3 regions of the Kribbella sp. NPDC023972 genome follow, and region 3 is predicted to be linked to each of the others. Evidence: riboswitches for the same ligand, from Rfam matches in the RefSeq annotation. Region 3 holds a riboswitch; each other region holds the start of a gene.
What was found. Region 3 has a riboswitch for S-adenosylmethionine ahead of AB0F43_RS18085 (GNAT family N-acetyltransferase). Riboswitches for the same ligand answer to the same signal wherever they lie in the genome.
Positions count from the first base shown of each region.

Region 1: linked by a shared signal. The riboswitch ahead of AB0F43_RS01400 (aminotransferase class V-fold PLP-dependent enzyme) and the one ahead of AB0F43_RS18085 (GNAT family N-acetyltransferase) in region 3 are both predicted to bind S-adenosylmethionine.
Region 2: linked by a shared signal. The riboswitch ahead of thrC (threonine synthase) and the one ahead of AB0F43_RS18085 (GNAT family N-acetyltransferase) in region 3 are both predicted to bind S-adenosylmethionine.

Region 1 is NZ_JBEZZH010000001.1:304,357-314,475, forward strand. Features, by position in the region: gene pgsA (CDP-diacylglycerol--glycerol-3-phosphate 3-phosphatidyltransferase) at 150-773, opposite strand; gene AB0F43_RS01375 (radical SAM protein) at 770-2,578, opposite strand; gene AB0F43_RS01380 (RodZ domain-containing protein) at 2,995-3,747, opposite strand; gene AB0F43_RS01385 (hypothetical protein) at 3,863-4,429, opposite strand; gene AB0F43_RS01390 (DNA translocase FtsK 4TM domain-containing protein) at 4,431-7,052, opposite strand; gene AB0F43_RS01395 (DinB family protein) at 7,239-7,757, opposite strand; SAM riboswitch class IV at 7,850-7,963, shown strand; gene AB0F43_RS01400 (aminotransferase class V-fold PLP-dependent enzyme) at 7,980-9,344, shown strand; gene AB0F43_RS01405 (prolyl oligopeptidase family serine peptidase) at 9,358-10,119, opposite strand, start outside.
Region 2 is NZ_JBEZZH010000002.1:744,048-754,166, reverse strand. Features, by position in the region: gene AB0F43_RS12755 (helix-turn-helix domain-containing protein) at 1-957, shown strand, start outside; gene AB0F43_RS12750 (zinc-dependent alcohol dehydrogenase family protein) at 1,050-2,066, opposite strand; gene AB0F43_RS12745 (ubiquitin-like small modifier protein 1) at 2,087-2,362, opposite strand; gene thrC (threonine synthase) at 2,359-3,627, opposite strand; SAM riboswitch class I at 3,639-3,779, opposite strand; gene AB0F43_RS12735 (helix-turn-helix domain-containing protein) at 3,845-4,810, opposite strand; gene AB0F43_RS12730 (cation:proton antiporter) at 4,966-6,204, opposite strand; gene AB0F43_RS12725 (DNA-3-methyladenine glycosylase 2 family protein) at 6,232-7,089, opposite strand; gene AB0F43_RS12720 (hypothetical protein) at 7,416-7,883, shown strand; gene otsB (trehalose-phosphatase) at 7,849-8,682, opposite strand; gene AB0F43_RS12710 (LytR C-terminal domain-containing protein) at 8,679-9,299, opposite strand; gene AB0F43_RS12705 (DUF3263 domain-containing protein) at 9,303-9,611, opposite strand; gene AB0F43_RS12700 (amidase) at 9,826-10,119, shown strand, end outside.
Region 3 is NZ_JBEZZH010000004.1:202,077-212,195, forward strand. Features, by position in the region: gene AB0F43_RS18045 (GNAT family N-acetyltransferase) at 410-1,276, shown strand; gene AB0F43_RS18050 (hypothetical protein) at 1,424-1,600, opposite strand; gene AB0F43_RS18055 (hypothetical protein) at 2,412-2,678, opposite strand; gene AB0F43_RS18060 (hypothetical protein) at 3,289-3,588, shown strand; gene AB0F43_RS18065 (hypothetical protein) at 3,771-4,202, shown strand; gene AB0F43_RS18070 (DinB family protein) at 4,424-5,182, shown strand; gene AB0F43_RS18075 (class I SAM-dependent methyltransferase) at 5,275-5,973, shown strand; gene AB0F43_RS18080 (hypothetical protein) at 5,997-6,332, shown strand; SAM riboswitch class IV at 6,445-6,560, shown strand; gene AB0F43_RS18085 (GNAT family N-acetyltransferase) at 6,571-7,119, shown strand; gene AB0F43_RS18090 (GNAT family N-acetyltransferase) at 7,215-7,667, shown strand; gene AB0F43_RS18095 (GNAT family N-acetyltransferase) at 7,758-8,285, opposite strand; gene AB0F43_RS18100 (methyltransferase domain-containing protein) at 8,481-9,461, shown strand; gene AB0F43_RS18105 (HIRAN domain-containing protein) at 9,522-10,119, opposite strand, start outside.

The sequences.
Region 1 (10,119 bases), on a different contig from region 3:
GTCGCGTGCGCCGCGGCCCCGCCATGCACTCCGTCAGCGCCATCTCTCCCAGCAAGCACGGGGTTAGCTTCGTCTCGCGCAGCGGCCAGGGCCGCGAACTCCACTTCTCAGATCAGCACCCGTGTCGGCTTCAGTGCTAACCACCGAGGTCATGGGAGGGGGCGTTTGGCGGCGGCGCGGAGGCGGACGGCTCGGCCTACGTAGTCGAGGCCGGTGACGATGGTCACGATGACTGCGGCGCCCATGAAGGCGACGGCGGTCCAGTGGAGGACTGCCACCGATTGCCACGGAAGGAGGTAGAGACCTAGCGCGATCGCCTGCAGAACGGTCTTCAGCTTGCCGCCACGACTGGCCGGCATGACCCCGTGCCGGATCACCCAGAACCGCAGTACGGTCACACCCCACTCGCGGACCATCACCAGCACGGTGACCCACCATGGCAGTTCGCCGAGGAGGGACAAGCAGATGAAGGCGGCTCCGGTGAGCGCCTTGTCGGCGATCGGGTCGGCGATCTTGCCGAAGTTCGTGACCAGGTTCCACCGGCGCGCGATGTCGCCGTCGAAGCGGTCGGTGACGATCGCGACCACGAACGCGGCGGTGGCGAGCAGCCGGTTGCCGTCGTCGGTGCCGGCGTCACGCAGCAGCAACCAGACGAACAGCGGCACCAGGATCAGCCGTAGGACCGTGAGCGCGTTGGCCACGTTCCAGGCGCTGGGCGCGCTGAGCGGACCGGTGGCTGCGCGCGGCACCGGGTTCGTCGGCGGGTTGGTCACGCGGTCAGGTTAGCTGCCGGAAGGCCGTCCCGGGGGTTCACGAGTGCCGCGAACTCGGCGATCAGATCAACACCGTCGCTCCCGACCACCTTCGCCGTCACCAAGTCACCGATCCGCACGCCCGCCGGAAGCCCAGTCACCGAGGTAGACCCATCCACCTCCGGCCCCTGATGAGCGGCCCGCCCCTCGGCGGTACGCGCCTCGACCGAGAGGTCGGCCCCGGCTTCTACTGGAAGGTCGGACTCGGGGTCGATGGATTCGATGAGAACTTCTACGAGTTCGCCGATGCGGGATTCGGCTCGGGCCGAGGTGAGGTCTTCGGCGAGGCGGGTGACGCGGTCCAGGCGGGCGGCGATGGTGTCCTCGTCGAGCTTGCCGTCGTACGTCTCGGCCTCGGTGCCGTCCTCGTCCGAGTAGCCGAACACACCGATCGCGTCGAGGCCGGCGCGGGAAAGGAAGTCGCACAGGATGTCGACGTCTTCCTCGGTCTCCCCAGGGAAGCCGACGATCACGTTGCTCCGGATGCCCGCCGACGGTGCGGCCGCGCGGACCTGCGCGATGAGGTCCAGGAAGCGCTCCGCGTCACCGAAGCGGCGCATACGGCGCAGGAGCGGGCCGGAGGCGTGCTGGAAGGAGAGATCGAAGTACGGTACGACGCCTGGCGTCGACGTCATCGCTGAGATCAGCGTCGGGCGCATCTCGGCGGGCTGCAGGTACGAGACCCGGACGCGGGTGATGCGCGGTACCTCGGCGAGGTCGCCGACGAGCGTCTCGAGCAGGCGGAGGTCGCCGAGGTCCTTGCCGTACGAAGTGGAGTTCTCTGAGACGAGGAAGAGTTCGCGTACGCCGTTCTCCGCGAGCCAGTGGGCTTCGCCGAGTACCTCGGTCGGCCGGCGCGAGACGAACGCACCGCGGAACATCGGGATCGCGCAGAACGCGCACCGCCGGTCGCACCCGGACGCCAGCTTCAACGGCGCCATCGGGCCGCCGTCCAGGCGCCGCCGTACTACACGAGGCCCACTCGCCGGCGCCGAGGGCAGATCAGGCGCTTCGATGGTGAGCTCGAACCCGGTCCCAGAGCCGTCGGCGGATGCCGCCCGGCCCTCGCTCTCACGCTCCGCTGCGGTCGACGGGCCGCCGAGCGCTCTTGCAGCCGCGGCTGGATTTCCGGCGCCCGTAGTACCGCCGAGCTGCGTGCCAGCATCTTGCGAGCCAGCAACCTGGGTGCTGGAGACCGCAGACCCGCCTGATTGAGTCCCAGAGGCCGACGTACCAGCCGGCTGCGTGGCAGAGGACGGTGTTGTTCTGCCCTTGAGTTGTTGGGGGATGTGGTCGCCGTGGCCGGGGATGGCTACGGCGGTGCTGGTGGCGCGGTCGGCGGGGGCCAGTGGGAGGAGCTTGCGGCGGTCGCGCGGGACGTGCGGTTGGTGCTTGGTGCCGGAGAGGATCGAGCGGAGGCGGTCCGAGATGTCGGCGTAGTCGTCGAAGCTGAGGACCGCGTCGGTTTCGGGGAGAGCTTCGGCGAGTTGTTCCCCGTACCGCTCGGCGAGGCAACCGACCGCGACGACTGCCTGGGTGCGGCCGGCGTCCTTGTAGTCGGCCGCCGCGAGGAGGGTGTCGACGGAGTCCTTCTTGGCTGCTTCGACGAACCCACAGGTGTTCACCACCACGGTGTCCGCTTCGGCCGCGTCCTCGACCAGCCGGAATCCACCGGCTTCGAGTCGGCCGGCCAGTTCCTCGGAGTCGACGTCGTTGCGGGCACAGCCCAGCGTGACCAGGGCGACGGTGGTGGGTTGCGTAGTCATCCCCCCGAGTATGACGCGCCGCCCACGCCCCGACCTAACTCACCACCACATCGCCCAACCCCACCCGGACCCTTTCCAGCAGGTTGTGCTGGGGCTCGCACACGAGCGTGCTGGCAGGCGATGCGCTGGGCGCAAGGCGTGGTGGCGGCAACAGCCGGCGGTGTCAGCCGGAGCACGATGGTGGTGACTGCGGCCGCGCGGTGTCAGGCGGAGCAGGTGGCGGTCGCGAGAGTTAGCCGCTGGAGCCGGGGTGGCGTACGGCGCGAACGGCGCAGGGGCGGGACCTCGGGGTTGTGCCGGGATGCCTGTCTGAGGTCGGGCGGCTGTGGGTGGCGGGGGCTCGGGTTCGACCCGGGATGCCTGCGGGAGGCCGGGCTGCCGTGGGTGGGCAGGGCTTGGACAGTGATGGGTGGGGGTTATTCGGGTTTGGTGAGGGTGCCGTTGGGGTGGGCGGTGAAGCGGTAGAGCTTGGTGGAGTGGGTGTGGTTGTTGACGGTGATGGAGAGGTTGGCGGGGACACCTGCGGAGACTCGGAGGTCGCCGGTGGCGGTGATGGTTTGGGAGGTGCCGGGGCCGAGAAGGCCCTGGAAGAGGCGTTTGCCCTTCTTGTCGCGGACGGTCACGTAGGAGCCGTCGCCTTTCGCGGTGAGGGTGAGCTTGGTCTTGGCGGGGACCGGGGGCTTGGTCGCCTTGCGCTTGGTGGGTTTGACCGTCGGCGTCGGGGTCGCCTTCGGGATCACCGGGGTGACGACCGGGGTCGAGGCGGTCTTGGCGGCGTTGGCCTCGACGTCGCTGGGGAGTGTGAAGAGGCGAACCATGCCCCAGCCCATCAGGCCGATCAGGATCGCGCCGACCACGACGGCCCAGCGGGGCCGGGCCGGGTGCAGGGTCGGGCCCTTGAGGGAGGCGCGTTCCTCGCGGCGGGACTTGTCCTCCTCGACGGCGTGTTCGGCGTCGAAGGTGGCCAGCAGCGGCGCCGGGTCCGCTTTGACCACGCGGGCGATCGCGCGGATGTGGCCGCGGGCGTAGAACGTCCCGCCACAGCGGGAGAAGTCATCGGCCTCCATGGCGACGAGCAGGCCCGTTCTGATCCGGGTCGCGGCGCTCAGCTGCTCGATCGTCATGTCGGCCCGTTCGCGGGCCGCCGTGAGCTCGCTGCCGATGCTCACGTCCCCACCGTCCTCTCCATCGCCCGACTGTTCGCGGACCGTCGACATCGAAACGCCGACAGCCGGACCGCCGACATCAAGTCAACGGCCTTGGTACGACGGGGTCACGGACGCGTCAGAGTTGTTCCCTGACCGGACACCTGGCATCCGCCAGCATGTGCAGTGCCTGTACCACTTCCCCGTTCGACGGCCGAGCCGTCAACCCGAACGGTACCGCGAGCGACGAGCCGGTCAACCGACGATTCGCATCGGTTGTCTTGCGAGTCGAACTCGGCATCGCGCCCAGGATCGGGCCCGGATCGTGCAGATGGACGGCGATCCTGCCGTCGTCCAGCGGGTGCCGGCGCTTCAGCACCGTCACCTGGTCGATGTCCTCCCAGCGGGTTCCGATCCAGTCGTGGCCGATCCGCAGCCGGATCCCGACCTCGTCGGCCACCAGCATGTCCCCGACCGTCAGCGCTCGCGCACAGACCAGCGCCAGTACGGCGAACGCACCCGCGGCGATCCAGCGCAGTACGCCGGTCGGGCTGGTGGATGCGGAGGCGGCGAAGCCCACCGCTACCAGCGCGGCGCCGAGGGCGAGCCCGCCGTGCACCTTCTGGGAGGCGCGGATGGTGAACGGCACGGGCTCGGGGTCGAGGTCAAAGCGTTCCTGTCTGGGCAGTGCGCTCGCGGCGGTCACGTCACTCTCCTCGCAGGGTGGTGATGAAGTCCTCTAGGTCGTCGGGTTTCACCAGGACGTCGCGGGCCTTGGAACCCTCGCTCGGCCCGACCACTCCCCGGCTCTCCAGGATGTCCATCAGCCGGCCCGCCTTGGCGAAACCGACCCGGAGCTTACGCTGCAGCATCGACGTGGAGCCGAACTGCGTGGAGACGATCAGCTCGGCCGCCTGCACGACCAGGTCGAGGTCGTCGCCGATCTCGTCGTCGAGGTCCTTGCTCGGCCCGGCCACGGCGGTGACGTCCTCGCGGTACGTCGGCTGCAGTTGCTCCTTGCAGTGGTCGACCACGCCGCGGATCTCGGACTCGGTCACCCAGGCGCCCTGGATACGCATCGGCTTGCTCGCGCCCATCGGCAGGAACAGGCCGTCACCCTGGCCGACCAGCTTCTCCGCACCCGGCTGGTCCAGGATGACCCGGCTGTCAGCCAGCGACGAGGTCGCGAACGCGAGCCGCGACGGCACGTTCGCCTTGATCAGACCCGTGACGACGTCAACCGACGGCCGCTGGGTGGCGAGCACCAGGTGGATACCGGCCGCACGGGCCAGCTGGGTGATCCGGACGATCGAGTCCTCGACGTCGCGCGGGGCGACCATCATCAGGTCGGCCAGCTCGTCGACGATCACGAGCAGATAGGGGTACGGCGACAGCACTCGCTCGCTACCTGGTGGCGGCTTCACCTTGCCGCCGCGGACCGCCTTGTTGAAGTCGTCGACGTGCCGGAACCCGAACGCGGCCAGGTCGTCGTACCGCATGTCCATCTCGCGGACGACCCACTGCAGCGCCTCGGCGGCCTTCTTGGCGTTGGTGATGATCGGGGTGATCAGGTGCGGGATGCCCTCGTAGTTGTTCAGCTCGACCCGCTTGGGGTCGACCAGGATCATCCGCACCTCGTCCGGCGTGGCCCGCATCAGGATCGAGGTGATCAGCGAGTTGACGAACGACGACTTACCCGAACCGGTCGCACCGGCGACCAGCAGGTGCGGCATCTTCGCCATGTTGGCGACGACGAAACCGCCCTCGACGTCCTTGCCGAGCCCGGCCACCATCGGGTGGTGGTCGTTGCGGGCGGTCGCCGACCGGATCACGTCGCCGAGGCTGACGATCTCCTTGTCGGTGTTCGGGATCTCGATACCGATCGCGGACTTGCCCGGGATCGGCGACAGGATGCGTACGTCGGCCGACGCGACCGCGTAAGCGATGTTCTTCGACAGCGCGGTGACCTTCTCGACCTTCACCGCCGAGCCCAGCTCGACCTCGTACCGGGTCACGGTCGGGCCGCGGGTGTACCCGGTGACCTGGGCGTCGATGCCGAACTGCTCGAACACCTCGGTCAGCCGGTCGACAACAGCGTCGGAGGCCTTTGTCCGGGCCTTGTGCACCGAGCCGGGCTTGAGCATCTGCCCGTCGGGCAGCGTGTAGGTGATGTCGCCGGACAGGCTGAGCTGCTCGACCCGCTGCGGCAGCGGCGTGTGCGGCGGCGGCTCCGGCGGCGAGTCAGAAGACTTGGGCCCGGGCACGACCGGGGACGGCGACGGTACGGCGGCCGCCGCGTCGACGTCGTACGCGTCCTCGTCCGAACGAGCGGGAGCAGCTGCCTTCGACTTGCGGCCGCGCTTGGTGAGCTCGCGCCCCTCGAGCACCGGCGAGTCGTACGGCTTGATCGCGGGCTCGCCGTCCTCATCCATCGCAGCCGCCTTGGCGCGACGCTCCTTGCGGGTCAGCCGCACGGTGTCGTCGCTGGACGCGGTCGCGACGGACGGTGCGTCTTCCGGCAGCGCCGTACGTCCCATCAGTACGTCGAACGCCGCGCGGACCCGGAGTGGGATCGCGTAGACCGGGGTGCCGGTGATCACCAGCGCGCCGAAGATCGACAGCAGGACCAGCAGCGGTGCGGCGACGTACTGGGTGAGCAGGTCGGACAGGAAGGTCGAGATGAAGTACCCGATCGCGCCGCCGGCCTCCTGGATCGGGGCGTCGGCGGGGTTGCCGGGCCGCGGCAGGCCGTTGGCGATGTGGATCAGGCCGAGCACACCGAGGGTGAACGTGGTCCAGCCGATCACCTGGCGTCCGGCCGGGCCGTTGCGGTCCGGGTCGCGCATGGTGCGCAGGGCGGTGAACAGGAGCATCAGGGGGACGGCCCAGCCGAGCATGCCGACGCTGCCGCCGACGACGACCCGGATGACGTGGCCGACCGCTCCCGGCAGGTCCCACCAGATGGCGGCGGCCACTACGACCGCCAGGCCGATCAGGAACAGGCCGGCGCCGTCGCGGCGGTGCTCGGGGTCGAGGTCGCGGGCACCGTTGCCGATCCCGCGGACCATGCCGCCGAGCACGTGGGCGATCCCGATCCACATCTTCACGATGCCGCGACCGAGCGCGAGCATGGCGGCGGCGAACGGGCCCGGTCCGCTGTTTTTGGGCGTGCTGGTCCGCGCAGCGGTGGATCCACCGCGCTTCGCGCTCTGCCCACGCTTCTGGGCGCCTGACGGACGGGAGCGTCCACCAGCAGCCGACCTCGCCGTACCCGGCCGGTTGGCTGCTGACTTCTGCGCCCGCGCCGGGGAAGACGTGCGGGTCGCCATATCCCTCAGGCTACCCCGACTACCTCTCGAGTCACACGTGTCACACGCCGGTCACACCGCCCCATCCGTAGCGTCACGACGCCGCCACCGGAACAGGTGCCACAGCACGACGTACCACCCGAGCGCCGCCAGACCGCCGAGAACGAGGCCGGGTCAACTACGAGCGCAGAAGGTCGCCGGCAACAGTCAGGCGCCGGTGGTGCCGTCCAGTTGTTCGCGGAGGAGGTCGGCGTGGCCGCAGTGGCGGGCGTACTCGCCGATCAGGTGGAGGTAGATCATCCGGAGCGTCGACTCGACGCCTTTGAAGGCGAAACGCTCGTCGAGCGATCGCCCGGCCGCGGCCTCGTCGGACAGCTTCCACTCCGCGATCAAGCCGTCGTACGCCGCCTGCGCCTCGGCCGGATCGATCAGCTCGAAGTCCGCATCCTTGCCCAGCTCCAGCGGGAACACCGGCTCAGCCGGCTCCCCCGAGGCGAAGTGGATCCGGAACCAGATCCGCTCCACCTTGGTCAGATGCCGGATCAGCCCGAGCAGCGAGAGGGTCGACGGCGGCGAGGGTCGCTCGGCCAACTGCTCCGCGGTCAGGCCGGCGCACTTGAACAGCAGGGTGGTGCGATAGAAGTCCAGGTACCCCTGCAGCAGGTCGCGTTCGGGCGCGGTCAGCGAGCCGTCCGGTCGTTCGACGGCGGGTGCTCTCCAGGTCACTACGTTCCTCTCGTCCACAATGTGTTCGTCCATCTCATCATATGAGATTGACACTGGCGTTCACCGTAGCCCGTTCGTTACCGTCTTCGGCAGGTCATGAGCGCCAGCGTCAAGCCCCGGCTCGCTGGCCGGCAACCCTCCTCCGCGGTGGGGTGCCCCGGGTGAAGACCAGGCCGTGCGGATACCCCGCTCGGCAAGTGCGGACTTCCTGGGAGCAGCAGCATGTCGATTCTCTCCATCCTCGAGCCTGCCAGTACGACGACCCCGCGGCCTACGGGGGCCCGGCTCGCGACCGGCAGCATCCCCGCCACGGTGGGTTCGGACCTGCTGGTCCCCCTGGCCGACGGCCGGGTCACCGACTACGCCAACTTCGACCACGGCGCCAGTGCGCCGTGCCTGGAGTCGGTGCGCGCGAGCGTCGAGGCGGCGCTGCCGTCGTACGCGTCGGTGCACCGCGGCAACGGGTACGCCTCGCGGATCACCACACAGTGGTACGAGCGGGCGCGTGCCGAGGTGCACGCGTTCGTCGGCGCTCGGCCGGACGACCAGGTGATCTTCACCCGGCAGACGACCGACGCGCTCAACCTGCTCGCGCACGCGGTGCCGGCGGACGCGACCGTGATCGTGTTCGAGTCCGAGCACCATGCAGCGCTCCTCCCCTGGCCGGCCGAGCGGACCGTGCGCCTCGAGGCGCCGAGCACGCCGAACGATGCCGTGAGCAACGTTGCCGACGCACTGCGCAAGGCGCCCGAGGGTCCGCGGCTCGTCGTCGTGACCGGCGCGTCCAACGTCACCGGCGAGATCTTCCCGATCGCCGAGATCGCGGCCGTTGCCAGGGCCCACGGCGCTCGGGTCTGCCTGGACGCGGCGCAGCTCGCGCCGCACCGGCCGGTCGACATCGCCGAGCTCGACGTCGACTGGGTCGCGCTGTCCGGCCACAAGCTCTACGCGCCGTACGGCGCCGGTGCCCTGATCGGCCGCGCTGACTGGCTGGACGCCGCCGAGCCTTACCTGTACGGCGGTGGCGCCACGACCGCGGTCACCGATGACCTCGTGGTCTGGGCGACCGGTCCGGCCCGGCACGAGGGCGGCTCCCCCAACGTCATCGGCGCGATCGCGCTGGCCTCGGCCTGTGCGGCGATCAGCAAGCACCGCGACGCGATCGAGCAGCATGAGCGCAGCCTGCTCGCCCGGCTTCGGACCGGTCTGGCTCAGATTCCCGGCGTCACGACGTACTCGCTCTTCGGCCAGGACGCGGATCGGGTCGGCACGGTGTGTTTCACCGTCGCCGGGCTGACCTCGACGCTGGTGTCCGCGGCGCTGAGCGCGGAGTACGGCATCGGTGTCCGGGACGGCAAGTTCTGTGCGCACCCGCTGGTCGGCCACCTGCTGGCCGGCGCCCCCGAGCACCGCACAGCCGTCCGGGCGAGCCTGGGTCTCGGTACGACGCGCGAGCACGTCGACCGCCTCGTCAACGCCGTCCGAACGCTGGCCACCAGCGGACCCCGGTCGGAGTACGAGGAGTCGGCGCACGGCTGTCAGCCTGCCGACGATCCCCGCGATCTCCACGCCCCGCGGATCTGGTAGTCAAGCCGCCCTCCTACTGCTCAGGAGGTACAAGGCCTACGTGGTGAGCAGCGAACGCCAGTAGGTCCGCCCATTCCGACGCGACCATCGCGGCGGGTTTCCCGAAGCCGTGACCGGTGTTGACCTCAACCCGGGTCAAGACAGGTTCGGCGGAGGACTGGGCATGCTGCAACGCGGCGATGAACTTGTGACTGTGCAGCGGCACCACCCGGTCGTCGTGGTCACCGGTGACCACGAGAGTCGCCGGGTACGCCGTGCCCTCCTGCACCCGGTGCAACGGCGAGTACGCCAGCAGGTCCTCGAACTGGTCCGGATCGTCCGGGTGCCCGAAGTCGGACGTCCACGCGGCCCCCACCGTGAACAGGTGGAACCGGAGCATGTCCAGTACGCCGACGCCCGGCAGCGCGACCGCGAACAGGTCCGGGCGCTGCGTCATCACGGCACCGACCAGCAGACCGCCGTTGCTGCGACCGTGGATGGCGAGCTGCGACGGCGTGGTCACCCCGGTGTCGCGCAGGTGCCCGGCGACGGCGATGAAGTCGTCGAAGACGTTCTGCTTGTTCTTCAGCCGACCCGCATCGTGCCAGTCGCTGCCGTACTCACCACCACCGCGCAGATTCGCGATCACCAGCACACCACCTGCCGCCAGCCAGGCCGGCCAGCCGGGCCGGTACTCGGCCAGGATCGGGATGCGGAAGCCGCCGTACCCGTAGAGCATCGTCGGACGCGGTGACGAGTGGTCCAGATCGGCACGGCTGATCAGGAAGTACGGCAC
Region 2 (10,119 bases), on a different contig from region 3:
GAACTGCTCCGGCTCGGCCACAACGTCACCCAGTTCTCGATCGACACCCTGCGCCGCAGTGAGGTGCTGGAGACACTGATCGAGGCCAAGCTGCCCACCGACCAGATCCACGTGCTGCCGTACCGGCCGGGCCTGACGTCGGACGACATCGTCGCGTTCCATCGCACCGCGCGGGACAAGCACGACACCAAAGTCGCGATCAGCTGCCTGGGGTCCGCCTTCCACCTGCTCGAGAACGAGATGCCCTCGGTCCGGCTCGCCCCGTCGCGGTACTCGATCCGGTCGACGTTACAGGCCCTGGTTCTGACCACGACCGGCCAGCACGTCGGTGACGCACAGGTCGCCCTCGGCGTGATCGACCTGCCCGAGCCGGACGACAACCTGGCCGCCGACCTGATCACCCTCGGCGCCAGCCTGGCCGCGCTCCCGGACGGCCGCCACCTGGTCGTCACCACCCGCGGCGTCCTCGAGCAGGCGACCGAACAGTTCACCCGCATGCCCCTGCTCGACCACCTCGCGTCCAGGCACAGCACGGCGTACGTCGGCTTCGGCGTCGGACGTACGGCGGCCGAAGCGGAAGCACTCGCCCGTCGCGCGGTCAGCCGGGCAGCCTCGATCGGCTCCGTCGCCGGTGTGGTGTCGATGTCCGACGACGTCGAGATCGTGATCGAACCGACCGGCGACCAACCCGCCACCGCCCGCGGCCCCGAAAGCCTCCCGCTCCTGGCCCGCCGGGTCGGCCTCAACACCCAAACCCTTGCCCGGATGCGCGAACTCGTCGCCACCCTCCCCGACGGCCTCACCACCCAAGACGTCGCCGACCACCTGGCCGTCCAACTCCGCACCGCCCGCCGAGTCCTCAAACGCCTCGAACGCGCCGGCCTGGCCGACCCCATCGGCAGCCAACAACACGGCCGCACCGGCCGCCCACCCACGGTCTACCTGATCCGCCTGTAGGCCTGAGCCCAAGCAGTCGTCTCACGGATGGCGGGTTGCTGGATGGCTGGCGGGTTACAGCACGCTATCGGCGCAAGAACCCGCCGGCGGGCTCAAGGATGGATGACGGTGACGCCGGCGGGAGTGCCGTTGGAGAGGGCGGCCAGGGCGGCGGGGGTTTCGTCCAGGGTGATGGTGCGGGTGATCAGGCCGGACGGGTTGAGGTTGCCCTGGGCAACGAGGTTGAGCATTTCGGGGTAGGCGTGGGCGGGCATGCCATGGCTGCCCAGCCATTGCAGTTCCTGGCCGATCAGGCGGCCGACGTCGAGTTGTACGCCGGCTGGCAGCAGGCCGACCTGGAGGTGTCGGCCGCGGGGCCGGAGGGCGTGGAGGGCCTGCTGGACGATGTCGTTCGAGCCGAGGGCGTCCATGGTCACGTGGGCGCCGCCGAGTGCTTGGATCTCGTCGACGGTTCGTGGCGAGGCTTGCAGCACCTCGGAAGCGCCGTACTCGCGGGCCAGCTGCAAAGCGGCCGGGTTGGTGTCGACGGCGATCACCCGGGCGCCGAGCGAGGCGGCGATCATCACCGCGGACAGGCCGACGCCACCGCAGCCGAAGATCGCGACAGTCTCACCGGCGGCGACCCGGCCGACCTGGCGGATGGCCCGGAAGGACGTCGCGAACCGGCAGCCGAGGCCGGCAGCGGTGTCGAAGGACAGGTCGTCCGGCAGCCGGACCAGGTTCACCGACGCGTACGGCACAGCGACGTACTCGGCGAAGGAGCCCCAGTAGTTGAACCCGGGCTGCAGCTGGTTGGGACAGACCTGCTGGTTCCCTTCCAGGCACTGCTCGCACTCACCACACGCGCAGATGAACGGCGTGGTGACGCGGTCGCCGACCTGCCAGCCCTCAACACCGGCGCCGATGGCGGCGATCGTTCCGGCCAGTTCGTGCCCAGGGACGTGGGGCAGGACGATGTCCGGGTCGTGTCCCATCCAGCCGTGCCAGTCGCTCCGGCACAGCCCGGTGGCCTCGACCTTCAGGACGACACCACCGGGCTCCGGCTCGGGAGCGGCTACCTCTTGGATCGTGGGCAGGACGCCGTACTGCGAGATGACGACAGCGCGCATCCGGCAATGGTGCCTTAGCGTCAGCCGCCGGCGACCGCGGGGATGATGGAGATCTCGCCACCGTCCTTGATCGACGTCTGCAGGCCGTCGGCGAACCGGACGTCGTCGTTGTCGACGTACACGTTCACGAACCGCCGCAGCTCGCCGGACTCGTCCAGCACCCGGGCCTTGATCCCCGGGTACGAGCTGTCCAGCGACTCGAGCACCTCGCTCAGCGTCGCCCCCTCGGCGCTGACTGAGGACGCCCCCTGGGTGTAGGGCCGCAGGATGGTCGGTACCCGAACACTGACACTCACTGCAATCCTGCCTTCACGAAGGCGTCGTACGACGCGGGGATGGTCACCTTGGGGCCGACCCGGTCGGCCACGGCGTCGAGCGTCTTCAGCCCGTCGCCGGAGTTGATGATCACCGTCTCGGCCTCGGGGTCGAGCTGACCGGACTCGATCAGCTTCTTCAGCGTCGCGACCGTCACGCCACCCGCGGTCTCGGTGAAGATGCCCTCGGTCCGGGCCAGCAGCTGGATACCCTCGACAACCTCTTCGTCGGTGACGTCCTCGATCGCACCTCCGGTACGCCGGGCCACGTCCAGGACGTACGGCCCGTCGGCCGGGTTGCCGATCGCGAGCGACTTGGCGATGGTGTCCGGCTTCACCGGCTTCACCACGTCGTACCCGTCCCGGAACGCCTGCGCGACGGGCGAGCAGCCGGTGGCCTGGGCGCCGTACACCTTGTAGTCGGTCGCGTCGACCAGGCCGAGCTTGCCGAGCTCGGTGAAGCCCTTGTCGATCTTGGTCAGCTGCGAACCGGAGGCGACCGGGATGACGATCTGCTGTGGCAGCCGCCAGCCGAGCTGCTCGGCGATCTCGAAGGCCAGGGTCTTGGAGCCCTCGGAGTAGTACGGGCGGACGTTGACGTTGACGAACGCCCAGCCCTCCTCCTCGCCGGCGATCTCCGAGGCCAGCTTGTTCACGTCGTCGTAGTTGCCCTCGACGGCGACCAGGGTGCCGCCGTACACGGCGGTGGTGATCACCTTGGGGCGCTCGAGGTCGTGCGGGATGAACACGACCGAGCGGATACCGGCCCGGGCCGCGGCAGCGGCCACGGCGTTGGCCAGGTTGCCGGTGGAGGGGCAGGCGAAGACCTTCATGCCGAGCTCGCGGGTGGCGCTCAGGGCACTCGCGACCACGCGGTCCTTGAAGGAGTGGGTCGGGTTGCCGGAGTCGTCCTTCACCCACAGCTTGCGCAGGCCGAGCTCGCGGGCCAGGTTGCCGGCGTCGATCAGCCGGGTGTAGCCGGGCTCGGTGTTCGGGAAGCTGGCCACGTCGACGGGGACGGGCAGCAGCGGCTGGTAGCGCCAGATGTTCTTGGGGCCGGCCTCGATCTGCTCCCGGGTGATGGTCGGGTACTCGTACCCGACCTCGAGCGGACCGAAGCACTCCGTACAGGCGTAGAACGGACCGAGCGGCGACTTCGCCCCACACGCGCGACAGCTCAGGTGCGTACCGTTGCCGAAGGCACCTTCACGGAGGGTGTGGGTGGTCGAGGCGGCGGTCAGGCTCATGTGAGGTTCCCCTCTCATCTTCCCCGGTCACCGGATTTCGGCGCGGGACGGATTTGGCACCGTTCCGCCGCGAGGGCCCCGGACTGGGACCTCAACGGGGAGGGTTGCCGGGACTTCAACGGGCCGTTTCCCTCAGTCCCTCTGGATGAGCTCCCCCGAGGTTACCCAATCGGGTCCATATTGTGTCTTCAGTTCCCACTATCCGAGACAGCCGATCTCAGCTTTCCCGCCGGGCCCGGAAGGTACGGCGGTACGCCGACGGCGAGGTGTGGAGCTGCTTGGCGAAGTGGTGCCGCAGCGTCACCGGGGTGGCGAAGCCGGCCGCCAGTGCGATCTCCTCCACCGGCGCGTCCCCGGTCTCCAGCATGGTCAGCGCCGCCTGGATCCGCTGGGCGATCAGCCACTTGCCCGGTGTCGTCCCGGTCGCTTTCACGAAGTGCCGGAGGTACGTCCGCGGCGACAACCCGGCCTGCTTGGCCAGATCCGGTACGCCGATGGGCTCGGCGAGATGTTCGAGCGCCCAGCCCAGGCTCCGAGCGACCGAGGCGTCATCGGGGTCGGGCGGCACCGGGGACTCGATGTACTGCGCCTGGCCGCCGGACCGGTAGGGCTGGATCACGAGCCGCCGAGCCACCGCGTTCGCCACGGCCGCGCCGTGGTCTTTCCGGACCAGGTGCAGGGCCAGGTCCAGCCCGGCGGCACATCCCGCGCTCGTGAGTACGTCGCCTTCGTCGGTGTAGAGCGGCTCCGGATCCACGACGATCTTCGGATAACGCTCGCGCAGCAGGTCGGCGTACCGCCAATGGGTGGTGGCGCGCCGGCCGTCGAGCAGGCCGGCGGCCGCCAGCGCGAACGCGCCCGAGCAGATCGACACGATCCTGGCACCCCTTCGATGGGCCGTCCGCAGCGCCTCGATCAGCTCTCCGGAGGTATCAGCACCGGGATCGGCGACACTCGGGATGACGACCGTGTCCGCGGCCGCGAACTCCTCCAGGCCGTGCGGGCTGCTCAACGTGGCACCGCCGAGCACACGGATCGGCTCGGGCGTCTCGGTGCAGACCTTCAACTCGTACCAGGGCTGGTCGATATCCGGCCAGGCCAGCCCGAACACCTCGATCACGATGCCCGCTTCGAAGGCAGTCATCCCGTCGTACCCGAGGACTGAAACAGTGCGCTGACCCATGTCATTATCTTAGCGATAGTCGTCGTTCGCGCCACTTCTGCGCGCGGGCCGGCCCTTGGACGATGGAGACATGTTCAAGGTATTGAAGGAGATCGCAGCCGGAATCCACGCCGCCAGCGCGATCCGTCACGGGATCGAGCCGCCCGCCTGGGTGTTCAGGTCCGGCGGAGGTCGAGCATCCGCATCAGCGGCGTCACCGCAACGCCGTGAACAACCACGCTCAGCACGACGGTGAAGCCGACGGTCGCCCACAACCACGGCAGGTCGGTGCGGAAGTCGGCGCCCGCATACGCCAGATAGAACACCGACCCGACACCCCTGATCCCGAACGCCGCGGTCACCCACCGCTCGGATCGCCGCAGCGGCGTCCCGGCCAGGGCCGCCCAGGCGGTCAGTGGACGGATCACCAGTACCAGCAGAACCCCGAGCGCGGCACCGGCCGAGGTCAGCGGCTCGAGCAACCCGGCCGTGATCGCGACCCCCAGAAGCAGCAGGATCCCCCAGGTGAGGATGTGTTCGAGCTGCTCGATGAACCCGTGCAGTTCCTCATGGAAGTCGTGGCTTCGTTCGGCCGAACGCAACCCCAGCGCCGCGACGAACACCGCGATGAAGCCATAGCCGTCCAGCACCTCGGCGAGACCGTACGCACCCAGCGTCATCGCGAGAGCCAGCACGGGTTCGCGCGAGTCCGCCAGGCGGAAGGTGCGCGAGCGTGCGGAGAAGGCCATCTTGCCGAGCAGCCAGCCCACGCCGCCGCCGACGGCGACGCCGATCACGGTCCGGCCGATCAGGTCCCACGCGAACCACTGGATCGCCCAGTCGCCCACCGCGCCCTTGGTCGCCGCGAACACCGCGGCATACACGAAGGGGAAGGCCAGGCCGTCGTTCAGCCCCGCCTCAGAAGTGAGCGCGAACCGGACCTCGTCGTCCTCCTCGGGCTCGGCACCCGGACCGGTCGTCGGCCCTTGCACCTGGACGTCCGAGGCCAGCACCGGATCGGTCGGAGCGAGGACGGCACCGAGCAACAGGGCGGTCGCGGGCGCCAGCCCGAGCAGCCAGCCCGCGCCGGCGACGGCGGCGATGCAGGCGGGCATGGCGACCAGCAGCAGACGCCAGGTCACGCTCCAGCGGCGCCACCCGATCGGCCGGTCGATGGCGAGGCCGACGCCCGTCAAGGCGATCAGGATGGTCAGTTCGGCCAGGTGCTTGGTGAGCTCGGGTTCGGCGATCGGACTGAGGTGAGTACGGTCGACGGCCAGGCCGAGTAGCAGTCCGGCGCCGAGGAAGGCGATCGGTGCGGAGACGGCGTACTGCTCGAGCAGACGGGGCAGAACGGCGCCGACGAGGAGGGCCAGACCCGCGACCAGGTAGAGGCCGTCCCCGTCGATCGTCATGGTGCCGGTCGGGTACCCAGCGCGTGACTACCTCAAGCGATGCGTGGCTCCGGGGGTGTGGGTCGGCAGGGACTTGCGGGGTCCGTAGCGGGGGTGGCCGATGCCGGCGAGCTCCAGCAGGCGCTGGACGCGGAAGCGGTGGCCGCGGTACGGCTCAATGAGCTCGGCGCAACCGTCGTCGTCGAGTTCCTCGCCGATCAGGGCGTACGAGACGTTGCGGGAGACGTGATAGTCCGCGAACGAGAACGCGTCCGCGTCACCGTGCGCCCGTTGCCGCACTTCGGCGGCCGTCCACACCCCGACACCGGGCAGCGACCGCAGCCGCCGCTCGATCTCCGCCGAGTCGGTCAGCTCCAGCGTTCGCTCCAACGCCTTGGCCCGGGTGGCGGCGGTGATGACGACCCGCGACCGGCGGCTCTCGACGCCTGCACGCAGCCACTGCCAGGAGGGGATGAGCCTCCACTCCTCCGGTGCCGGCGGGACCATCATGGTGCGGCCGTCCGGTGGTTGCGGTCCTGGCGCGGGTTCGCCGTACTCGCGGAGCAGCAGCCGCCACGCGCGGAACGCCTCCTTGCCGGTGACGACCTGCTCGATCCCGGCGGCGGCCATCGCCTCGAAGACAGCTCGGGTCCGCGGCACCCGGACGTGCGGGAACCGCCGCGCCGCGTCCACCAGCGCCCGGTGCTCCGGCAACGGCTCGAACCCGTCCCAGCTGTCCGCCTCCCCCAGCAATTCCGGCACCCCATCCAGGGCCCACGCGGCACCCGGCCCCCACGCCTCCGCCTCCACCTCCCCCGTCGACGCGTACGGCGTCAGCCGCAGCAACACCGGCCCATCCGGCGTCCGCGTGGCCCGCCACACCGAACGCCGTACCGGATCAAACACATACGCCGGATCCCCAGGCCCCTTCCGCAACCCCCCAATCACCGAATGCGGATCCACCACCCGCCCAGCCCGCCAAACCCGCACCACCGATCTCACCGCCCAAGTCTTACCCACCCCACGGACAACCGCGGCGCCATCTCTCCCCAAGAGGTCGAGCGGGGTGAGTCTGCGGAGCGCAAAGCGAGTGAGGGGAGCGCATCGAGTGTGAGGGGTGTACAGCCGGCAAGCGCTTACCGGTGGCAGACTCACTCCACTCGACGCACTGGCTTCGGTCCCGAACCCAAACCCCGCACCTTCGTGGGCGGGGTGGGGGCTGATACTGAGGCATGGGTCGGTGGTTTTGGGTGAAGGTGGTGGGGAACTTCCTGAACCTGTCGACGGTGGCTGGGCTGGTCGTCGGGGTCATTGGGCGGGCTCGGTTCAGTCGGGGGCCGCGCGGGTTGGTCTTCGCGAACGGGTACAAGGTGAAGTTTCCGATGGCGGGTGCGTTCACGATCGGGAACGTGGTGCTCAGCAAGCATGAGCAGGCGTACTTCGACGACGAGGCGCTGGTGCGGCACGAGGAGCGGCACTCGTGGCAGTACTTCTGCCTGATCGGGCTGCCGTTGTGGCCGCTGTACGTCGTGGGCGTCGTCATCTCGTGGGTGCTCACCGGGGATCCGGCCTCGCGGAACCCGTTCGAGCGGCTCGCGAACCTCAAGGACGGCGGGTACGTCGAACGGCCGATCCAGTCGTTCGGTCAGACACTCGCGCAGACGTTCAGCGTGCTGCGATCGCGTCCGAAAGAGCCGTGAGCACGGTCACCACACCGGTGGGGTCGTCCACCACGATGTCCGCGGCCTCGATCAACTCGGTTGCGTTCGAGGACCGGGTGGCCAGCAGCACCGCTTTCAGACCGGCCTTGCGCTGCTCCTCGATCGCCCGGTACGCCGCCAGGTCGCCGAGATCATCTCCGCCGTAGAGGATCGACTGAGCGCCCGTGGAACCGAGCAGGCGGCGCAGTGCGACCCCCTTGTCGACACCCGGCGGCCGTAGCTCCAGCACCAGGTTCCCCGGCTCCAGCCGAAGCTCTGTCGACTCGGCCAGCTCGGTCAGCGGCGTACGCAGCCTCTCAAGCGCACCGACCGGATCCGCCATCCGACGGGTGTGAACCGCCAGCGAGCTCTCCTTGTCTTCCACGAAGGCGTCAGACAGCCCCAGCTCCCGCAGCAACCCAGGCAGCCGCTCGCGTGCTTCGGCCACACCGGACGGAACCGGGTCACTCATCACCGTCCCCGTGGCCGCGTCCCACCGCTCCAGCCCGTAGTGCCCGAGTACGACGAGACGCCCGAGGCCAGGGTGGCCGGTGACACCGGTCAGCTCGGTGGCAACCAAGGCCGGGCGACCGGTGACGATGGCCACCTGGTCCACTGAGCGGGCCAGCCGGGCCAGCGCGTCGAGTGCGCCCTCCACCGGCCGGGCCCGGGCCGGATCCTCGACCAGCGGCGACAGGACGCCGTCGAAGTCCGTCGAGATCACCGCGGTGGCCGGATCGGCGACGATCGCCTCCCAGCCCTCGCGTCCGGCCTCTGTCTGGATGGTCGGCGTACTCATCCGGTGTAGTCCGAGGTGAGGATCACGGTGAGCCGGTCCTTCTTCATGTTGTCCAGCGCGCCCTTGGTCCGGCCGACACCGAGGTCCCGGGCGAGCTGGTTGGCGGCGTCGAGCATTCCTGGCGGGTAGTACACGGTGCTGGCGGCGACCTTGCCGCGCCAGTTGTCGGCGCCGGCCACGGTCCAGCCCGCCTGCCGCGCGCGGCCGGCGACCGAGTCGGCCAGGCCCTTGCGCGCGGTGTTGTTGTAGATCTCGACCGCCGGACGCTGCTCCGGCGGGATCGTGGTCGGCTGCGTCGCCGGCGGCTGGGTGGTGGCAGGCGGCGCGGTGGTCGGCTCGCTGCTGGGCTCGGTCGTCGGCGTGGGCGTGGAGGTCGGCGCCGGAGTCGTTGTGGTGCCTTCGGCGGTCGGCTTGGGCACGCTCGCGCCGACCGTGGACGGTCCACCCGTCGGCTGCGGCTTCGGCGAGGGCGTGCTCGTACCGGATGCCTCGTCCGCGGTGCTGTCGTTACCGCGGGTGCCGAACAGCACCAGCAGTCCGGCCACGATCGCGACGACGGCCAGCACGGCGACGAGGGACGAGAGGACCTGGCCCTTGTCGTCCTTCGGGCGGCCCATGTCTCAGACCTCGATACCCAAGCGGCGTGCCGAGCGGGCTCGCTGGCGGGCGGCGCGCAATCGGCGCAGCCGTTTCACCAGCAGCGGGTCGTGAGCCAGCGCCTCGGGCCGGTCGATCAGCGCGTTGAGCACCTGGTAGTACCGGGTCGCGGACATCTGGAACTGGTCCCGGATCGCCTGCTCCTTGGCCCCGGCGTACTTCCACCAGTGGCGCTCGAAGGCGAGGATCGCGCCGTCACGCTCGGAGAGTCCGGCGACGGCCGGCGGCGCAGCCTCGGCGGGGCCGGGAGAGCTGGCGTTGGCGCTGTCCATCTGCTGCTGACTCCTGTGCGGTCGGTGATCGTCCGTCCGCGCTCCACTGTACGTGCTGAACAACAGCGATGTCATTCACCGTCATGGCGACACGGACCGTGTCGTTGGCTCGGCAGCCGGACCAGGTGGGGTGTGGAGGTGCCGTGCCGAGTGCCGCGCAGTAGGCGCGCGATCGCCACACCCGACCTCAATCAACTCTGGCAGGATCGTTTGAGTGAGCTCAACTCTCTCCAGCGTGGCGCTGGTGGAAGAGCTGCAGGCCAGGAGCCGTGAGGTGGACCCGCTGGTCAACGCCATCTGCACGCCCGCCCCCGCCGCTCTCACCCATGCCGCCCAACTCGACACAGAGCGTGACGAAGGTCGAGTCCGTGGGCCGCTGCACGGCGTACCGGTCCTGGTGAAGGACAACATCGACACGGCCGACCTGCCGACCACGGCCGGCTCCCTGGCCCTGGCCGACCAGCCGCCGCCCCCGCAGGACGCTCCACTGGTACGGCGACTGCGTGCG
Region 3 (10,119 bases):
TACAAGGCATAGAGCCGGTCCTCGCGGATGGCCTTCAGGAAGTTGGTCACCGAGCACCCTGGATCGCCTTCGGGTTCTTCCGGGGTGGCTCGGCCGCCGCCCGATCTTCCCGAGCCTTGTCCTTGCCCTGGGCACAGCACTGGCTGACCTGCTGGAGCTGGAACTGGCCGCGCCGTACGTCGTTCGGCCGAAGCGTGGTGAGCTTCTTTCTTGCCGAACAGCGGGATGAGGTACTTCGTGACGAGCCAGTTATAGCTAGCAAACGTCGTGTCGCGCACCCGGTGCCGCGCGTGCTCGTCAGGAGGACGGGGCAGGTGCGGGCTCCTCATCTGGACGTCTCCACCAGCGGCTCGGAGCAGAGACGTTAATCGGTTGCACGCCTCCGAGCCGGGGGTGTCAGATCCCGGCTATGACGATTTTGCTGAGCACGCCGACGGCCGACGGCGTGCGCGAGGCTATTGCGGCGCTGCGGGAGTGGCAGCACGACGAAGCGCCGATGCAACTGCATCCCGGGGACATCGGCTGGAACTACCGGTTCGGAACGGCCGAGACGGCCGCGGCGGTCCGGATCTGGAGCCGGGACGGACGGATCCTCGCCGTCGGGATGCTGGATTCGCCGACGCTGGTGCGGATGACAGTCGCTCCCGACGCTTTCCAGGACGAGGACTTGGCGCGGCGGCTCGTCGAGGACTTCTCGCTGCCTGAGCGCGGCGTGCTGCCGGAAGGAGCGGTGTCCATCGAGGCGCCGCAGGGCCTGCTGCTCCACGACCTGTTGACCAAGGAGGGCTGGGGTGTCGACGAGCCGTGGACGCCGCTCTTCCGCGACCTCGCCGAAGCGGTGGAGGACCCCGGCGTGTGGATCAAGACGATCGGCCTGGAGCAGGCACAGGACTTCGCCGACGTCCTGCGGTCCGCGTTCAACACCACGAGGCCCACGCGCGAGTACTGGCACGAGATGTCCGCGGGACCGTTCTACGCCGACGCCCGATGCCTGGGTGCTTACGACGACCAGGGCAACCCCGCGGGGGTGGTGACGGTCTGGTCGGCCGGCCCGGGGAAGCCGGGACTGGTCGAGCCGATGGGCGTCCATGCGGACCACCGCGGCCGCGGCTATGGCCGGGCGATCACCGTCGCCGGGGCGGCCGCATTACGGGAGATGGGCTCGTCGAGCGTGCGGGTGTGCACGCCGAGCTCTAACGTCGGCGGCGTCGCGACGTATAAGGCGGCCGGTTTCGCGGCGAGGCCGGAGATCGCCGACCGGATCCGGAAGGTCTGACGTCGAGGTCTCCGGACCACATCCGGGAGGCCTAAGCGAGGTAGTCCAGGCGGTGTTCGAACTCCTCGGTCAGGCTGCAGCGGCGCGTTAGCGAAACGTACGAACGTGACCTCGGGGACCCCGCCGTGGGCGGGTGGACAGCTGGGCCTAGTCAGGGGTCTGCGTGGACTCGCGCCTGGTCTCCTCGGGGTGTTCTGTGCGTTCGTCCGAGTCTTCGAGGATCACCCGAGCCTGCTCCTCGGGGTCATCGCTGCCGGCAGAGCGTTCCTCCGGTAGCAGCTCCGCGCGCCGTGCGATTCGGCGCTCATCGGCTGATTCAGTCATAGTTCGAACATACAGGCGTCACCGGCCGCGAGACCGGTTGCCAGCCTCGACGTCGAACGTTGAACGTCCGCGCACGCCGGATTCGCGTGTCCAGCTGCCGCGGCTCAGTTGGCGAACGGTTCTCGCACACCAGTCGACGTAGGACAGGTCGTTTGATCCATCGCCTCCCGAATCAATCTCTTACAGATCAAGGGCGCGCCTTCGGCGCGCTGCCCCGGACTGCGGGCGGCGCCGGGGCGCGTCCCCGCCGGGGCCAAGCAGCGGGACGCTTCCCCTCCACGCGATCCCAACTGCCAATGACCGACGTGCCTGGCGTCTGACCGCCGGGTTGCCCCGTCCCCCTGGCCGCTCGATCGTACGGCCACCACGACCCACATCAAGAGCGCCAGAGCGTCCCTTCGGGATCGGCAAGCCGACTCTTGACATGCGCCGCGCTGACCTGGGTTTGGCAGCTATCAGGGGGACGGGGCAGGTGTGGACGAAGGGCCACATCACCGTCGTTCCGAGTCGATGAGAGGCTCGATCCACGGATGCCCGCTGCCCTTCGTCTCACCTCCGAGCGCGCCACCCAAAGCCCAGGCAGGTCCAGTCTGACCTGCCTGGGCGTTTCGGCGTACGTCGACCCTCGCAGCCAGCCACGCCCACTCCTACGTCGCGAGCTCGCCCGGCAGCCCCACCCACCCTTCCGCGCGACTACCCAACCAACGTGCTATCCCCGCCTCGACCACCCCGTGGCGTCGCCTTCTCTTGGTCAGTTGAGCGCAATGAGCCGAGGGCCGCGACGCCCCGACGCCGACGCCGTGACCCTCCGCTAGCCCCGCCAGGCCAACTCGAAGGCATCGCGAGGTATCTCGTGGGGCGCGAACTCGTCAAGCGGCAACGGAGCCTCGCTAAGTCCGCCGAACTCGTCGGCAACATGGGCGCGGTCGTACCGAAGAGTCGGGCCACTGTCATAGACCTCGATCTGACGGCTTACCCAGCCGTCGTCGTCTACCTCAAAGCACCACTCCGACGTACCCCAGTCGTCATGATCATCGCCACGTGTCTCGTTCCAGCGCCGACGGAAGTAGCGTGTCATGCGACGATTGTGCCGGAACTCTGTCCGTGCCGTTATCGCCGTTTCCAGCCTCAGTTGCTCACAGGCTTGCTTGTTAACACCGGCCCTGGATCCCATCGGACGCAGGTCGACGAGTTGGCCGGAGCGCCCCATCCATGAAGCAGACGTCGATGGACGCTCAGGATGGACCGTCGACCGGGGGTCGGACCGTGCTTCCCAAGCTGGCTATGCGGCGTCGCGTGTTTCAACGTCAGGCGGTTGTCGAGCTTGGTCCCGGCAGTAGATCTCGATCGCTTGATCGCCGAGGCTTGAGCCGAACCGACCAGCATCGGCGTCTTTGTTGATAGCTCCGCATTCGCATTGGCCATACTCGGTTGGGTCAAGCGACACAAAACTGCCGCAGCGAACGCATCTGGCGAAAAGGTCTGATCGCATAGCCCAGCCCACACCGCCGCCAGTGGCCTCGGGGCCGTTGCCAAGGTAGGTGTATCCACTGACGACTCACCGAGTCTGGACAGAGCTTGCGTCGTACGAGCGTCAGACGAGCTCAAGCAGGTGTCCACGCCGGAGCTTGCCCAACGGCCGGCGTGGGATGTGGCGGCATGATGGGGGTGTGGTCACAGTCCGTTGCTTGGCTGTCCTTGTCGTCGCCTCGGTGATCAGCGCTCAAGTGCTGATGCTGATGGAGCGCGGACGGTCGATGCGCAAGCGGCTGCGTGATTTGAGCTGGGGCGGGGATGCCTCCTCGATCCTTCTGGTCGCTGCCCTCATGACCGGTTCTGTGGGCGCGGTGGTGGGCAGCCTTCGCAACGGTGCAATGGTCGGCGGTGGCGCGGGGATGATCATCGCCCTGCTGGGCTGGGCCGCCGCTGTCGCGTGGGCACATCAACAGCCGCAGTCACCACCACGCCATCGTGCGCCAGAGCAATAGGCACCGAACCCCCTTCGAACTCGACCGTGACGTAGACGAGCTTCGACGTACTGCGGTCAGCGTGACTGAGGATGTCCTGAATCTGCTCAAGTGGCACGCCTTGGCTCCACAGCAGCGACGACAGGAGTGCCGCAGGTCATGGAACCGAAGTCGGCCGGCGCCAGCGCGCCTATCCTGGGGTTGTGGCCGCGCAATGGATGTTGTCGGACGCTTGGGTCTTCTCTTCTGTCGAGGGGACCGGTCCTGATGACGGCTCCACACTCGTCCGGGTCATCGCGAACGCGGATCTCATCAACCATGCCGTCCTCACCGAGGCCGAGTTCCTTCAAGCCGTGGCCCGCCTGGTCGCGGCAGGCCTCATCGGGGCTGAGGCCGAGGCCGACCGGTACTGGTGCACTGACGCCGGACGGGCGCTGTACCAACAGGGGATGAAGCGACGTGGCCTCTTCGGCTGGATCGATGCGATACCGCCAGCGCTGAACCGACTCGGCGAGCCTCAGGACAAGGCATGGTCACTGCCGCTTGGCGCCTTCGATCGCGCAATCGAGGAGTACTCCCGCGAGGCGCATGCCCTGGCAGATCCGCACCACAGGCAACGCCGCAAGGAAAGCTGACCCCAAGGGTGCGCAGGACGCACCGCGGCTGTACAAGCGGAGTACGGCTGCGTAAGTAGCGCAGTGGAGACTTGCCCGGCTTATCGCCGCTGAACGACGTACTATCGCCCGCTCGTCGATCATCGCGTGGCGGCGCGCAGCTCGTGCTTGGGGAGTTCTTGGGACGTCTGAGCGTCATACTGGCTGGCGGGCGGTGACAGGGCGGTCGACGAGGAGATGCCATGGCAAGCTTCAACCGGTCCGACGAGCTGCGAGGGGCGGAGTTCGTTGATGCGGATTTGCGTGGGGCCCGGTTTGTTGGGGCTGATTTGTCTGGTGTGGTGATGCGCGGCGTCGAGGTGCGGGGGTTGGAGATCGACGCACCGTGGCTGTCCGAGGGCGGGAGCTTCCTGCGGGTCAACGGCGTTGACGTGACGCCGCTCGTCGAGGCTGAACTCGACCGGCGCTTTCCCGGCCGGGCCGACCGGCGGGCCGGAGATCCGGATGGTTTGCGTGCGGCCTGGGCTGTCCTCGAGCGCACTTGGGCGGCCACGCTCGAGCGCGTCGCGGCGATGCCGGCCGGAACGGTCGACGTGTCGGTGAGTGGCGAGTGGTCGTTCGTGCAAACGCTGCGGCACCTGATCCTTGCCACGGACTTGTGGTTTCGCCAGGCGGTCCTGGGGATCGAACAGCCGTTCCACCCCATCGGTCTAGCGGGCGCCGGCGCCGAGGACGACGGCTTGGACATGTCGGTCTTCACGACGGTCACACCGTCGTACGCCGAAGTGCTGGAGGTCCGGGCGGGTCGCCTCGCGATGGTGCGCGACTTCCTCGCCACCGTCACAGCGGACGACCTGGCCGTAGCGCGCAAGAACCCGTGGGCCCCCGAACGCGAGGAGACCACTCTCTCCTGCCTGCACGTGATTCTCGAGGAGGAGTGGGAGCATCACCGGTACGCCGTACGCGACCTCGACGCAATCGGCACGACGTACGACGCATAAACCGGATCACGACGCGGCGTGCACGTTGGCCCTAGATCTGGCAGGAACGAAACATGCTCGTCGTACGTGGCGAGTGATGCCAGGATGACCGGATGAGTGCTGAGGGCGCGTATCACGGGGAGAAGGGCGCGTATTTTGCTGAGCGCGCTACTGATGGGGTCTACAACGCGTACACCGATCGGCCGGCCATGCTGGAGCTGGCGGGGGACGTGTCGGGGTTGCGGGTGGTGGACCTCGGGTGCGGGGCAGGGCATTACGCGGCGGAGCTTTTGGAGCGTGGAGCGACTGGGGTTGTGGGAGTTGAGGGCAGCGAGGCGCTGCTGAGTGCCGCGCGGGAAAGGCTTGGAGACAGCGTTGAGCTGCATCAGCATGATCTGGAGCAGCCGCTGTCGTTCCTCCCAGACGGGTCGTTCGACCTTGCCGTGATGGCTCTCGTGTACCACCTCATCCACGGGCGGGAGCAACTGCTCGCCGAGGTTCGGCGGGTATTGCGGCCAGGCGGAATACTCCTCGTTTCGACGACGCACCCCGCGGCTGACTGGAGTTGGTTCGGCGGCTCGTACTTCGATGAGGAGCGGGTTGAGGCTCAATGGCAGGGCAGCCGGTTCACCCATACCTACTGGCGGATGACGTTGGAGACGTTCCTGGGAGAACTTCTCGGCGCGGGGTTCACGCTGGAGCGCCTGGTCGAGCCGCGTGCCACCGAGGATGCTCGGCAGATCGATCCACGGCGATTCGACAAGACGCAGACCACCCCTTTCTTCCTGGCGGTTCGCCTGCGTCGTCCGTAACGACCAGAACGGTTGACCGCGTAATGCAGAGATTCGAGCAGGCGATGCGGCTCATGCGTAGTCGCGATCCGCAGACCCGGGAGGACGGGTTCCAGCTGCTGTTTCCTCATGCGGCCGAGCATGTCGACGAACTGCTGGCCGCGTTCGCCGGGGAGCGCAAGGACCACGGGCTCGGGTGCTGGTTGCTGGAGCTCATCGGCGAGGCTCGGTCGCCGGCTGCGCTGCCGGTGCTGACCGAGCAGGTCTACAGCGCCGACGAGTCGCTGCGGGACTGGGCGGTGCGAGGACTGGAGCTGCTCGACACCAAGCCTGCGCGCGAGGAGCTGTGGAGGGCACGGTCCAACGGACTGATCCGCTGATTCATCGACTGCCCAAGGTCCTTGGGCAGTGTGCGGGGCACGGCGTTGGACGATGACCGCTTGCTGGAATTTCTTCGTGGCGTGATCGGGTGACTGCTACGGTTTCGGTGAAGGTCATGAGTGCCAGCGGATAGCCCCGGCTTGCTGGCCGGCAACCCTCCTACGTGGGTGGGGTGCCCCGGGTGAGGACCAGGCTCGGCACAAAGGGTGCCGGGCAAGCCGCGAGATGGAGGTTCCCATGCCATTACGGTTCCGTTCGGCTGGCGCAGGTGACGCTGAGCAGGTCGCGCTGCTGCACGCCGACAGTTGGCGTCGGCACTACCGGGGCGCGTACGCGGACTCGTTCCTCGATGGTGACATCGACACCGATCGTCGCGAGGTCTGGTCGGCACGGCTTGCCGCACCGACCGGCACTGCGACCATCCTCGCCGAGTACGACGACCAACTGGTGGGCTTCGTCCACGTCAGGTTCGACAACGACCCGAGGTGGGGGAGCCTTGTCGACAATCTGCATGTCTACAGCAGCCAACGCCGTACCGGCATCGGCACACAACTCCTCGCCCGCGCCGCACAAGCTGTCATCGACCAGGCGACCGGCGACGCGATGTACCTGTGGGTGCTGGAGCAGAACACCAATGCGCAGCACTTCTACCGCGCCCGCGGAGCCACCTGCGTGGAGACGGCAACCGTCCCACCACCCGGCGGCGACCCGACCCGCCTGAACGGCTCCCCGAAGTGCCTCCGCATGACCTGGCCGGACGCCTCGACGCTGGCGCACCACCCGTGAGAGGCGTTTGAATCGGCGCGGTCGTCGCATCCCGTCTGAAAGCTGACTAGAGAAATCCCGCGCGTCGTGACGGGGCCCTGTGCCACGATTCCTGCATGGAGTCGGACAGCGCGCTGACGGTACGCCGCGCGGAGAGGTCGGACTGGTCATCGCTGGCCGAGATCGACGAGGTCGCGGCGATGGGAGATCAAGCACGAACCGACGACATCCGACGGTGGTGCGAACAGGGCCTGGTCCTCATGGCGGAGAACAGCTCGAAACCGCAGGGGTACCTCACGCTCGAGTACACGTTCTTCGAGCAGGGCTTCGTCACATTGCTCATGGTCGCGTCCAACGCCCGGCGGCGCGGCGTCGGCGTACGCCTTCTGAATGCTGCCGAGGCCGCGTGCACCGCGCCGAAGCTGTTCACGTCCACCAACGTCTCGAACCACCCGATGCAGCAACTACTCCAGCGCGCCGGCTGGTCGGCAGTCGGGTTGCTGCACGGTCTCGACGAAGGTGACCCCGAACTCTTCTACCTCTGCCCACCCCACCGCGGCAATGCCTGAACCGTACGACGTCAGGGCTCGTCGGCGGTGTTGTGAACTTGTGGACGGCTCGTTCGAGGAGCGGGAGGTCGGGTACGGCGATCTGCAGTGTCATCGCGTGATTCGGTAAAGGACGTTGGGGCGGAGTGGGCCGTCGGGGACGGAGGGGTCGTCGAAGTTGTCGGCGGGGTTGTGGGTCATGCCCAGCCGGCGCATGACGGCTTGGGAGCGGTGGTTGGTGGCAGTGGTGATCGCGAGGATCTCCGCGAGGCCGAGGGTGTCGAAGCCGTAGGTCAGGACGGCGCGAGCGGACTCGGTGGCGTAGCCGTGGCCCCATGCCGAGCGGGCGAGCCGCCAGCCGATCTCGACGCCGGTGAACGGCAGGCCCGGGTCGACGTCGTCCAGGCCCGCGAAGCCGATGAACTCGCCGGTCGCCTGCACCTCGACCGCCCACCAGCCGTAGCCGCGCTGGTCGAACTCGGCCCGGAAGGTCGCGACCGAGGCGTCAGTCTGCTCACGCGTCATCACCTCACCCAGATGCTGACGGACTTCCGGATCGGCGTTCATCGCGGCCCACGGGGCGAGGTCGGATTCGCGCCAACGGCGGAGCAGCAGGCGCTCGGTGCGTAGTTCAGCCATGCCGCAACCCAACGCCAAGGACATCCGCCCCGCAAATCCATTTCGCCCGACGTCCACAGCAGCCTAGAGTTGCGCGGCAGTGACTGGTTTCTGAGAGACGCATCGATCACCGTGGCGGCCCGGCCGACCGCGGTGGTGGGGTGCGTCGCGCATCGATTCGACCACTGATCGACGCGACCTCTCAGGAGCACCGCTGTGCCCACACCTGTCAAGGATCACCTGATCCTGCGTACTGTCGACGGCGCCGCCGACCTGCTGGCCGGCGAACTCGGACGACTGCCCCAAGTCACGATCCTCAGCACCCGGACCGCATCCGTGACCTGCCGGATCGACGGCGAACTGCAGGACCTCTACGACTGCCCGCTGTACTCCACAGCCGCGATCCCACTCCCCGGAAGTCCGCACGACGATGGCTTTCTCGACCCGTTGCATGCGTCAACCGAAACCGGCGTTCTCGCCAACCTGCCGCGGACCTTCAGAGTTCACGGGGACAGCGAGCTCGCCGTCGCAGTCAGCCGCGAGCTCGGCTGGACGAACGATCCGCGCAACTGGAGCGTCAACCTCACCAACGCCGGCACCGGATGGATCGCCGAGATCGGGCCGCTCTACTGGACCCGGCGGTTCGGCTCGCTCGAACGGTTGCCGTGGTCAACCAACCCGGTCGTCGCCGAGGTCGTCGTACGCCTGGCGAAGATCCGGCCCGGCCACCGCGTCCTGGACCCGTTCTGCGGCACCGGCACCTTGCTCCTGGCTGCCCACCGCCAGGCCCAGTCCACCGAGCTGATCGGATCCGACAAGCGATCGATCCGGCTCGCGCGACGGAACCTCGCCGCGCGAGCCCTGTCAGCCAGCCTCACGACCGCCGAGGCCGAAGCAATCCAGCAACCCGACCGAAGCATCGATCGGGTGATCGCCAACCTGCCCTTCGGCAAACGTGTCGGCTCACATCGCGACAACCTGCGCCTCTATCCCGCTGCCATCGCCGAGATCGCGCGCGTACTCACCGACGACGGACGCGCGGTGCTGCTGACCGAGGACAAGCGTCTGTTGAAGGACGCCGTCGCCCGGACCCACGGCCTGAAGATCGTCCGGGAGCGCGTCCTCCGCTTCAACGGCGCCACGCCGACCGCCTTCGTCGTGACCAGAACAGTCGGCCGGCAGTCCAGACGGCGGTGAGTTGAGTTCAAGTAGCTCCGCAGTACCCGCCAAAAGATCTGGTGAGTACTGCGCAGCCGCCTAGTTGGCCTCTTTCGTAGCCCAGTAGTGCCACTGTGGGGACGCGACTGGGGACCGGGTCAGGCCGTCCGGCCAGGTCGCCGGCAGGTCGTGACTCCGAGCCGCGTAGAGGATCACCTCCGATGCGGTGCGGTCGCCGCGGACGGCGACACGGGCGGCGGTCTCCGCACGCATGTCGGACAGGTAGTGGATGGCCGGCAGGAACTCGGCGCTCAGCCGCGGACTCAGCCGCCCGACCGGCTCGTCGTCGATTCTGACCTCGACCACCATCCGGTGCCGGTCCTGGATCCCGTCCTCCTCCTCGATCGCGTGCATGGTCGCGTACGCCCAGCACTCGCCCTCCGCCCGGAAGAACGGCGCCAGTACGTCGGGACGCACCTCACTGCCCGGTACGACGATGCCGCTGCCGGGCGGCAACAGGTGATAGCTGCCTGGCGGGGGCAGGTTCACCGGGACCAGCATGTGCGGCTGCCCGAGGGCCACCGCGACACTTGCGTGGAACGCCGTCCCCTGGCCGCTCTTGCCATCCCAGTCGGCCGGCTCCCATTCACTCACCCACAGGTGGCACGGCACCTGCGGTTGCAGGCCTTGTGCCACC